Regions from separate parts of the Delftia sp. WSY_22 genome, predicted to be linked through region 3. Evidence: predicted binding sites of a transcription regulator. Region 3 holds the regulator's gene; each other region holds the start of a gene.

Region 1 (3,271 bases), on a different contig from region 3:
CCTCCAGCCAGCCGCCGATGCGGCCTGCAAAGCTGTAGCGGATGGCCGCTTCGGTGACGCCATCGGGCGGCGCCGGGTAGCTGGCCAGGAACCACAGCACGATGCTCACGGTCAGGATGATGCCGCCGACGCGGCGCAGGAAGATCATGGCGCGCTCGTACAGGCCCAGGGCCAGGCTGCGCGGGCTGGGCCAGCGGTAGGAGGGCAGCTCCATCAGCAGCGGCGTGGGGCCGGCGCTGCGGCCCACCAGCTTGGCCACGCCGGCCACGGCCATGGCGCTGGCGATGCCGGCCACGTACAGCGCGAACAGCACCAGGCCCTGCAGGTTGAAGATGCCGCCCACCGTGCGCTCGGGAATGAAGGCGCTGATCAGCAGCGCATAGACCGGCAGGCGCGCCGAGCAGGTCATCAGCGGCGCGATCATGATGGTCACCAGGCGGTCGCGCCAGCTGGTGATGGAGCGCGTGGCCATGATGCCGGGCACGGCGCAGGCGAAGCTGGACAGCAGCGGAATGAAGGAGCGGCCCGACAGGCCGACCTTGCCCATGATGCGGTCCAGCAAAAAGGCGGCACGCGGCAGGTAGCCCGAATCCTCGAGTGCAAGGATGAACAGGAACAGGATCAGGATCTGCGGCAGGAAGACCAGCACGGCGCCCGTGCCGGCGATCACGCCATCGGCCAGCAGGCTGCGCAGCGCGCCTTCGGGCATGTGCTCGTTGACCAGGGCCGAGACGGCCGAAACGCCGCCCTCGATGCCATCCATCAGCGGCTGTGCCCAGCTGAACACGGCCTGGAACATCAGGAACAGCGTGGCCGCCAGCAGCAGCATGCCCCACAGCGGGTGCAGCACCACGGCGTCGATGCGGTCGTCGCGCCGGGTGTCCACCACGGGCTCCTTGACGCAGTCGGCCATGATGCGGGCCACCTGCTGGTGCAGGGCCAGCACCTGCTCGCGCGCATCGCCCGGGCGGGCCGGGGCCTGCAGCTGCGGCGCCGCCAGGGCGCGGGCTTCGGGGCCGTCCAGCCATTGCAGCAGTTCGCGCGCGCCGTCCTGGCGCACGCCCACCGTGGACAGCACGGGCATGCCCAGGGCGCGTGACAGCGCCTCGCGGTCGATATCGATGCCCTGGCGCCTGGCCATGTCGCTCATGTTGAGCACCAGCAGCATGGGCAGACCCAGGCGCTGGGCCTCCAGCACCAGGCGCAGGTTCAGGCGCAGATGGGTGGCGTCGGTGACGCAGACCAGCAGTTCGGGCGGCGCCTCGCGCGCATGGCGACCCGAGACGATGTCGCGCGTGATGCGCTCATCCTCGCTGTGCGCGTGCAGGCTGTAGGTGCCCGGCAGGTCCAGCACGCGCACGCGCCGGCCGCTGGCCGTGCTCAGCCAGCCTTCCTTGCGCTCCACGGTCACGCCCGCGTAGTTGGCCACCTTCTGGCGTGCGCCGGTCAGCAGGTTGAACAGCGCCGTCTTGCCGCAGTTGGGGTTGCCCAGCAAGGCCAGGCGCAGTGCGGAATCACCGCTGCCGCCGCCGCCCTGGGCAGGCTGCAGCGGCTGAATGAGTTTGGGAGAGGACGACGCGCTCATGCCACCGCCTCCGGCGCCACGCGCACCAGGGCCGCCTCATGGCGGCGCAAAGCGAACGTGGTCTGGCCCACGCGCACGGCCAGCGGGTCGTCGCCCGGAAAGCCCGCGGCCAGGATGCGCACGGGCTCGCCGGGCAGAAAGCCGATCTCCATGAGCCGCAGCAGCAGTTCCTGCTCGCTGGCATCGCGTGCGGCATGGAGCTCGACCACGCGCGCCGATACCTGGCGGGGCAGGGCATCAAGGGTGATGGCCGTGGTGGCAGCAACGGCGGCAACGGCAGCAGAGGAGGACATGGGAGGCGCGGACAGCGTGGACGGAGCCGCAGCGTCCGTCGCGGGGTTCATCGAATGCATGGCGTGTTGTATCAATTGATTTTTATTCTCATTTTGATTTTGATCGAACCCGGGCGGCGGGACCGCGCATGGTATCGGAGTGCGGGACAGGGTTTTGCGTTCCCGGCTTTGCCCCCTGGCGGGCCCAGGCGGGCGGCGCGCGGCACAATGGCGGCCGACGCCGACACGGCCTTTGCGCACTCCCTTCCCCACGCCATGACCCATCCCTGCCTGAGCTGCGGCGCCTGCTGCGCATCGTTTCGCGTGGACTTTTCCGTGCACGAGTCGCAGGCGCAGGGCGGCCGCGTGCCAGCCGGGCTGGCCGAGGAAGTCACCGACCACACCTGCCGCATGCGCGGAACCGACTGGGCGCGTCCCCGCTGCGCGGCCCTGGTCGGCAAGGTGGGCGAGAAGGCCCATTGCGGCATCTATGAATGGCGCCCCTCGCCCTGCCGCGAGTTCGCCGCCGGCAGCGATGCCTGCAACCGCGTGCGCGTGCGCCATGGCATGCAGGCGCTGGACAGCGGCCTGCTGTAGCAGCCTGCCAGGCGCCACCGGCCGTCATTCCACCGGCAGCCCCGCCAGCTGTCCCTTGAATTCCTGCAGCGAGAAATGCGTGTGCACCTGGCGCACGCCGGGCAGCCGGTGCAGGCGGCTGAGCAGCAGATCGGAATAGGCGTCGAGATCGCGCGCCACGACGACCAGCAGGAAGTCCTCCGGCCCCGAGATGCCGTGGAACATCACGACCTCGGGAATGGCGCAGACCGCTTCCTGGAAATGGCGCGAGGACTCCTCGTTCTGGTGGTCTATGCCCACCATCACGAAGGCCAGCACGCCAAAACCTATGGCGCGCCGGCTCAGCGCGGCGTGGTAGCCGGTGATCACGCCCTCGTCCTCCAGCCGCTTGATGCGCCGCCATGACGGTGACTGCGACAAATGCACACGCTGCGCCAGCTCACCCGAGGTCAGCCGCGCGTTGTCCTGCAGGGCGCGGATCAGCAGCCGGTCCGTTCTGTCGATGTCGATTGGCATAAACCACCTATGAATTCATGTTTCACAGAATAACTTATCCAAGATCAAGTCGATTTAGGGATAACTACTAAACGCCCCGCGAAGGCCGTCCATAGCATCCGCCTCCGAAGCCCCCCACAGCAACGGAGACAACAACCCATGCCAGCCTTCGAAGACATCGTCCAGCGCGAAGCCGGACTCAAACAGCAGCTGTCCGCCGGACAGATGACCATGATCGCCATCGGCGGTGCCGTCGGCACCGGCCTGTTCCTGGGCAGCGGCTTTGCCATCGGCTTTGCCGGGCCCAGCGTGCTGATCAGCTATGCCATCGGCGCAGTGATCT
Region 2 (3,271 bases), on a different contig from region 3:
GCCCTGCGACAGCCGGTCGCACAGCACGCGGGCGTTGTCCACCACGGCCCGCGCATAGGTACGGAAGGCGGGCTTGAGCGCCTCGCCCAGCGCCACCGCCTTGGCCGCCACCACATGCATCAGCGGCCCGGACTGCAGGCCCGGAAACACGGCGGCGTCTATGCGCCTGGCGATCTCGGCGTCGGCCGAGAGGATCATGCCGCCGCGCGGCCCGCGCAGCGTCTTGTGCGTGGTGGTCGTGGTCACATGGGCGTGCTCCACGGGCGAGGGGAACACGCCCGCGGCCACCAGCCCCGCCACGTGCGCGATGTCGGCCATGAAGATGGCGCCCACCCGGTCGGCAATGCGCCGGAACTCGGCCCAGTCCATCTGCCGTGAATAGGCCGAGCCTCCGGCAATGATGAGCCTGGGCCGCTCCTTCAGCGCAATGCGCCGCACCTGGTCCATGTCGATGAGTTGGGAGCGGGCGTCCACCTCGTAGCTGATGGACTGGAACCACTTGCCCGACACGCTCACGCTGGAGCCATGCGTCAGGTGCCCGCCCGAGCGCAGGTCCAGCCCCATGATCTTGTCGCCGGGCTCCAGGAACGCCAGGTACACGCCCTGGTTGGCCTGGCTGCCCGAGTGCGGCTGCACGTTGGCGTGCGCGCAGCCGAACAGCGCCTTGGCACGCGCAATGGCCAGGTTCTCCACGGCATCGGCATTGGCGCAGCCGCCGTAGTAGCGCACGCCGGGATAGCCCTCGGCGTATTTGTTGGTCAGCACCGAGCCCTGCGCCTCCATCACCGCGCGGCTCACGAAGTTTTCAGAGGCAATCAATTCAATCGAACGCGCCTGCCGTGTCCGCTCGGCCGCTATGGCGTCCCAGGCCTCGCTGTCCGCGTGTTGGAGTTCCAGGGAATTGATTCTGGGGAGCGATAAATCGTCCATGTCGCATTGGCTGTCTTGGAGGCGCTGAAGCACGGGAATCGGCAGCGCCCGGATTATGGAAGGATTTGGAAACCAGGGCGCATCGGTAATGGGCAGTCTACAAAGTGCAGCGGCCTTGATTCCGACCATGTTTCAGCGGGTGAGCAGACCAATTAAGGTGGCATGCCAATGTAAGCCGTTGAAAAAAGCGGTCTGGTTCATTGGCGAAAATAGGTCTGTTTGAATCCACGCTCTCTCCATAGAATTCGCCGCCAGACGTTGAAAGTCATGAGATCCAATACCGCCAGGAATCATCCGCAATCTGCAGTCGGGGAGATTGATTCAAGGTGGAATATGACAGAGTGAAGAAATCCATGACAACGTATCTGCCATCTGCAGCGTCAATTGCAGTGCCATTTGCGGCGCCATTGGTGATTGCGGCAGATGGAGAAAGCGGGGGGAGGGAATAGGCGATTTGACTCAGATCAATCAAGTTCAATCACACGGAGTTGAAAAATGAATCTCGATATCTCTCGGACAGATGACGCCGTGCGCGATGCGCTCAAAAAGCTGTCCCTGCTCTGGAAGTCAAGAGCGGCCGTGAATCAGGACCTGCCTGATTACTGCGGCTTGGCGTTCGACCCCGCCCGGCAGGACTTCACCGCCTCGCTGCTGCCGTTTCGCGATCACCAGGCATGGGTGGAGGCACCACAGCACCTGCGCGACCAATGCCTGTCCTACGCCTGGGGCATCTACAACCTCAAGACCATCTACATCGAGTGCAACGTGGTCACGCCGGCCTGCGAGGACATCATCAAGACCCCGCCGCCCAGCGCCAACCGTGCGCTGCTGCAGGACGTCATGTCCCAGGCCCTGCTGGACGAGGCCCTGCACACCCGCATGTCCATCATGGCCTGCAACTACATCTACGAGATGCGCGGCCTGGCGCCGCTGGACTACGCGGACTTCAACCTCGTCGGCTGGCGCAACGGCGTGCTGGCGCAGTGCGGCGCGGAATGGGAGCGCCGCCTGGCCCGCTTCGCCATTGCCTGCGCCAGCGAGACCCTGATCACCGACTACCTCAAGACCATGGCCGAGGACCGCTCCATCCAGCCCATCTGCCACGAGGTCACGCGCACCCACGCCGTGGACGAATGGAGCCACTCCAGCGTCTTCAGCTCGGTGGCCACCGACATCGTCCAGGGCCTGAGCAACCGCGAGCGCAGCTACCTGCGCTCCATCATCCTCAAGACCGTGCAGATGTTCGCCAACAACGAACTGGGCGCCTGGTCCACCGTCTTCACCATGGTCGGCATGCCGCATGCGCGCGACATCCTGCACGACGTGGGCGACAGCAACGAGATCGGCGTCTACACCGACTCGGTGCAAAGCCTGATCGACCGCATCGGCCTGGCGGGCCGCAACCTGGGCGGCAGCGTGGCGCTGGTGTCCTCGGTCCTCGAGGAGATGCAGGCATGAGCGCCGCCCTCCAGGCAGGCAGCATGCTCGCGCGCTGCGCCGCTGCACGGGCAGAGGCGGGCGGCGTCATGGTCTACACCCTGCGCGTGCAGGGCGCCTCGGCGCAGTTCCTCGGCGGCCTGCGGCCCGGCCGGCATGTGGCCATCGAGCATGCCGACGCCAGTGGCGCCGTGCAGCAGCGGCTGTACTCCATCACCCGCTACGAGCCCTGCAGCGAGCACGACGGCGCCGGCCAGTTCGACATTGCCGTCAAAAGCTCGGGCCGGGGCAGCGTCTCCGACCACATGCATGCAGTGCTGCGCGCAGGCTCCACGCTGCCGCTGGGCGGCGTGGCCGGCGACATCACGGCCGACCTGGTGCTGGGCCTGGACTCCCTGGTCATGCTGGCCGGCGGCATCGGCCTGACCCTGCCGCTGGCGCTGCTGCGCGAACTGGACCGGCTGCGCCAGCAGGGCCAGCGCGTGCCCCGCACCACGCTGCTGCTGTGCTTTGCACGCATGGCCGACATTCCGTTCCTGCAGGAGCTGCAGCAGCTGTGCGAAACGGCCCCCTGGTTCGACCTGCGTATCCACATCACGCGCGAAGACATTGCCGCCCACGGCCCCTTCGTGCCGGGCCGCCCCTCGCAGCAGTCCCTGCTGGCGCTGGGCCAGCCCCAGGCGGTGGTCATCTGTGGTGGCCACGCCTTTGCGCAGACCTTTCGCGAGCATGCGCGGGCCTGCTTTCCCGGTGCCATACAGCACATCGAGGCCTTCACGCCGCCTGCCGCATCCACCGCCCAGCCAGGCGAGACCGCGCAGGCATGCCAGCTGCAGATCACGCACAGCGGGCAGATTGTCGAAGCCGCGTCCGGCAAAAGCCTGCTGGAAATCCTGGAAGGCGT
Region 3 (3,271 bases):
AGCGCCATGTTCGACCGCGACACCATGATCGTCAGCTACGACACGGGCCGGGGCGAGCCGCGCGCGCCGCGCACCAAGAAGGTGGACTACAAGGCCCAGGGCCTGGGCGACTGCATCGACTGCAAGATGTGCGTGCAGGTCTGCCCCGTGGGCATCGACATCCGCAACGGCCTGCAGTACGAATGCATAGGCTGCGGTCTGTGCATAGACGCCTGCAATTCCATCATGGACAAGATGGAGTATCCGCGCGGCCTCATCCGGCTGACCACGCAGAACGCCATGGCCGGCCTGTGGCGGCGGGCCCAGGTGCTGCGCCGCATCTTCCGTCCGCGCGTACTGGTCTACTCGGCCGTGCTGATCGGCCTGAGCATGGCCATGATCGTGAGCCTGGCGCTGCGCCAGTCGGTCAAGGTCGACGTGATACGCGACCGGGCATCGCTGTCGCGCATCGTCGCGGGCGGCAAGCTGGAAAATGTCTACCGCCTGCAGATCATGAATGCCACCGAGCAGGCCCAGCGCTACCGCATCAGCGCCCATGGCCTCGACGGGCTGGAGCTGGCGTCCGAGCAGGAGGTCGAGGTCGGCCCGGCCGAGACGCGCGGCATTGCGGCGCGGCTGCAGATTCCCTACGGTTCCGCCGAGCCGGGCTCGCACACCGTATTCTTCGATATCGATGCCGTGCATTCAGGCGCGGGACGCGCGTCCGAAAAGGCCGTCTTCCTGGTGCCCCGGTGATATGTCTGGCCGGCGCCGCCCAGGCTGCGCCGGCTGTTTGAAAGAAAGAGGTTATCCATGTCTTCCAGTCCCGCAGTCTCCGCGCCCGCCACGGCCCCTTCGCATCCGGACGCCGGCAAGCCCTGGTGGAAGTTCGCCCATGTCTGGCTCGTGGTGGCCGGCCCGGCCGCCGTCGTGGTGGCCGGCGTGGTCACGGCCGTCATTGCGATCAATGGCGCCGATCCCGTGATCGATCCTGACTATTACCGAAATGGCATCACCATCAACGAGCGTGCCGATGGCGTGCGCGAAGTGCCCAAGAGCCTGGCGCCCGCGGTCACCGGCCGCAACCACGCGGCCACGCCCGCGCAGGACCATCCCACGGACCGCTGAACGCAGGAAAATGCCGTGCACAAGGCCGCAGTCGCGGCCTTTTTTGCATGGTGGATGGCATCTCCAGCATGCGCGAGGGCCAAGGGTTTCCTACAGGCAGTGCAGGGTGCGCAGGGCTTGGCACGGTGCGCGGGCGGCGCGCACAATGAAAGCCACCCCTCGACAGCTCAAGGAGATCGCTGATGTTGGCCCAACGCTGGATGTGGATTGCCTGGCCGGCCTTTCTGGCCGCCGCCGTGATGGAGATGCTGGTATTCGCCTTCGTGGACCCGCTGGAGCTGCACTGGCTCGGCGACCTGGGCTGGTCGCGGCAGGGAATCTACACCCTGGCCTTCTTCGCCTTCTGGGGCGTGACCATGCTGTCCAGCCTCATGACCACCATGCTGGGACGCTCCACGCACGATCTCAACGACGGCGTGGTCTCCGAGCCGGACCCAAATCTGGCCATGCAGGGCCTGGGGCGCGATTGAACCTGCGTGCACTGCAATGGCAATGAACAAGGCCCGCGATCGCGGGCCTTGTTCATTGCCGGGGGGCGGGGCCTTGCGGCCTCACTGGCACTGCTGGCTGTTGACGATGCGCTTGAGCGCGTCCGTGTCCAGGATGCGCAGATGGCGCTGGCGCACCTCGATGATGTTTTCCTCGGCAAACTTCGAGAAGGTGCGGCTCACCGTCTCCAGCTTCAGGCCCAGGTAGCTGCCGATTTCCTCGCGCGTCATGCGCAGCACCAGTTCCGACTTGGAAAAGCCCCGGGCGTGCAGGCGCTGCACCAGGTTGAGCACGAAGGCGGCCAGGCGCTCCTCGGCACGCATGCTGCCCAGCAGCAGCATCACGCCATGCTCGCGCACGATCTCGCGGCTCATGACCTTGTGCACATGGTTTTGCAGGGCCGTGACCTCGCGCGACAGGTCCTCCAGCTTGTCGAAGGGCATGACGCAGACCTCGGCGTCTTCCAGCGCGACCGCATCGCAGGTGTGGTGGTCGTTGACGATGCCATCCAGGCCGATGATCTCGCCGGCCATCTGAAAGCCCGTGACCTGGTCGCGCCCGTCCTCGGTGGCCACGCAGGTCTTGAAGAAGCCCGTGCGGATGGCGTACAGCGAGGTGAAGGACTCACCGTTGCGAAACAGCAGGCCGCCGCGCTTGACCTTGCGGCGCGTGGCCACGATGTCGTCGATGCGCTGCATCTGCTCGGCATCCAGGCCCATGGGCATGCACAGCTCGCGCAGGTTGCAATTGGAACAGGATGCTTTGATGGTCTGAAGGTTCATGGAGTAAACATCAGCGGCGCAGCAGTGCGCCGGCGGTGACCTCGTGGATGGCGATGAGTTGGATCAAATTGTCGCAGCACTGCCGCGAACAACTCTTGATATGAGTCAAGGACGCGGCCAATGGGCTGCGGCACAGTGGACGACATTAGAGGAAAAAACCCATGACCGCTGTCACCCCAGAGCTGCTGCGTCGCTTCGACGTACCGGGGCCCCGATACACCTCGTTCCCCACGGCCGATCGTTTCGTGGAGGCTTTCGGTGCTGAAGACTATATCCTGGCACTTGAGCACCGCAAATCGAGTACCGCAGCGCGGGCCATGCCTTTGTCGCTGTATGTGCATGTGCCGTTCTGCGAGTCGCTGTGCTACTACTGCGCCTGCAACAAGATCGTGACGCGCCACCACGATCGCGCTGCCGTCTACCTGGACTACCTGGCGCGCGAGATGGCCTTGCACACGGCCCATTGCGGCAAGGGCCAGGCCGTCAGCCAGTTGCACCTGGGCGGCGGCACGCCCACCTTCTTCTCGGACGATGAGCTGCGCACGCTGATGGCCCTGCTGCGCGAGCATTTCAAGCTGGAGCCGGGCGGCGAATACTCCATCGAGGTCGATCCGCGCACCGTCAGCGTCGAACGCCTGGCCGTGCTCAAGGAGCTGGGCTTCAACCGCCTGAGCTTCGGCGTGCAGGACTTCGACGAACAGGTGCAGATCGCCGTGCACCGCGTGCAGCCGGCCGAGCAGGTGTTCGCGCTGGTAGCGGCCGCACGGCAGCTGGGCTTTGCCTCCATCAACGTGGACCTGATCTACGGCCTGCCCAAGCAGACGCCCGAGTCCTTCGAGCGCACGCTGGCCCAGGTCAATGCGCTGCGGCCCGACCGCATCGCGCTCTATGCC

What was found. Region 3 encodes FNR, which switches genes on or off when oxygen is low (the NO sensors DNR and NnrR bind a similar motif). Its sites were predicted from a motif close to TTGATNNNNATCAA; they were not measured.
Region 1: ACF8NF_RS25260 (FeoA family protein) is a predicted target of FNR. The motif match lies at 1,972-1,985, and genes of this name have one in related genera.
Region 2: ACF8NF_RS20220 (diiron oxygenase) is a predicted target of FNR. The motif match lies at 1,385-1,398, and genes of this name have one in related genera.

The regions. Positions count from the first base shown of each region.
Region 1 is NZ_JBICKN010000057.1:265,793-269,063, forward strand. Features, by position in the region: gene ACF8NF_RS25255 (ferrous iron transporter B) at 1-1,585, opposite strand, end outside; gene ACF8NF_RS25260 (FeoA family protein) at 1,582-1,938, opposite strand; gene ACF8NF_RS25265 (YkgJ family cysteine cluster protein) at 2,134-2,454, shown strand; gene ACF8NF_RS25270 (Lrp/AsnC family transcriptional regulator) at 2,479-2,949, opposite strand; gene ACF8NF_RS25275 (amino acid permease) at 3,088-3,271, shown strand, end outside.
Region 2 is NZ_JBICKN010000040.1:80,075-83,345, reverse strand. Features, by position in the region: gene ACF8NF_RS20225 (serine hydroxymethyltransferase) at 1-930, opposite strand, end outside; gene ACF8NF_RS20220 (diiron oxygenase) at 1,426-2,388, shown strand; gene ACF8NF_RS20215 (2Fe-2S iron-sulfur cluster-binding protein) at 2,385-3,271, shown strand, end outside.
Region 3 is NZ_JBICKN010000059.1:490,192-493,462, reverse strand. Features, by position in the region: gene ccoG (cytochrome c oxidase accessory protein CcoG) at 1-735, shown strand, start outside; gene ACF8NF_RS27995 (FixH family protein) at 793-1,107, shown strand; gene ACF8NF_RS27990 (hypothetical protein) at 1,290-1,577, shown strand; gene fnr (fumarate/nitrate reduction transcriptional regulator Fnr) at 1,659-2,378, opposite strand; gene hemN (oxygen-independent coproporphyrinogen III oxidase) at 2,540-3,271, shown strand, end outside.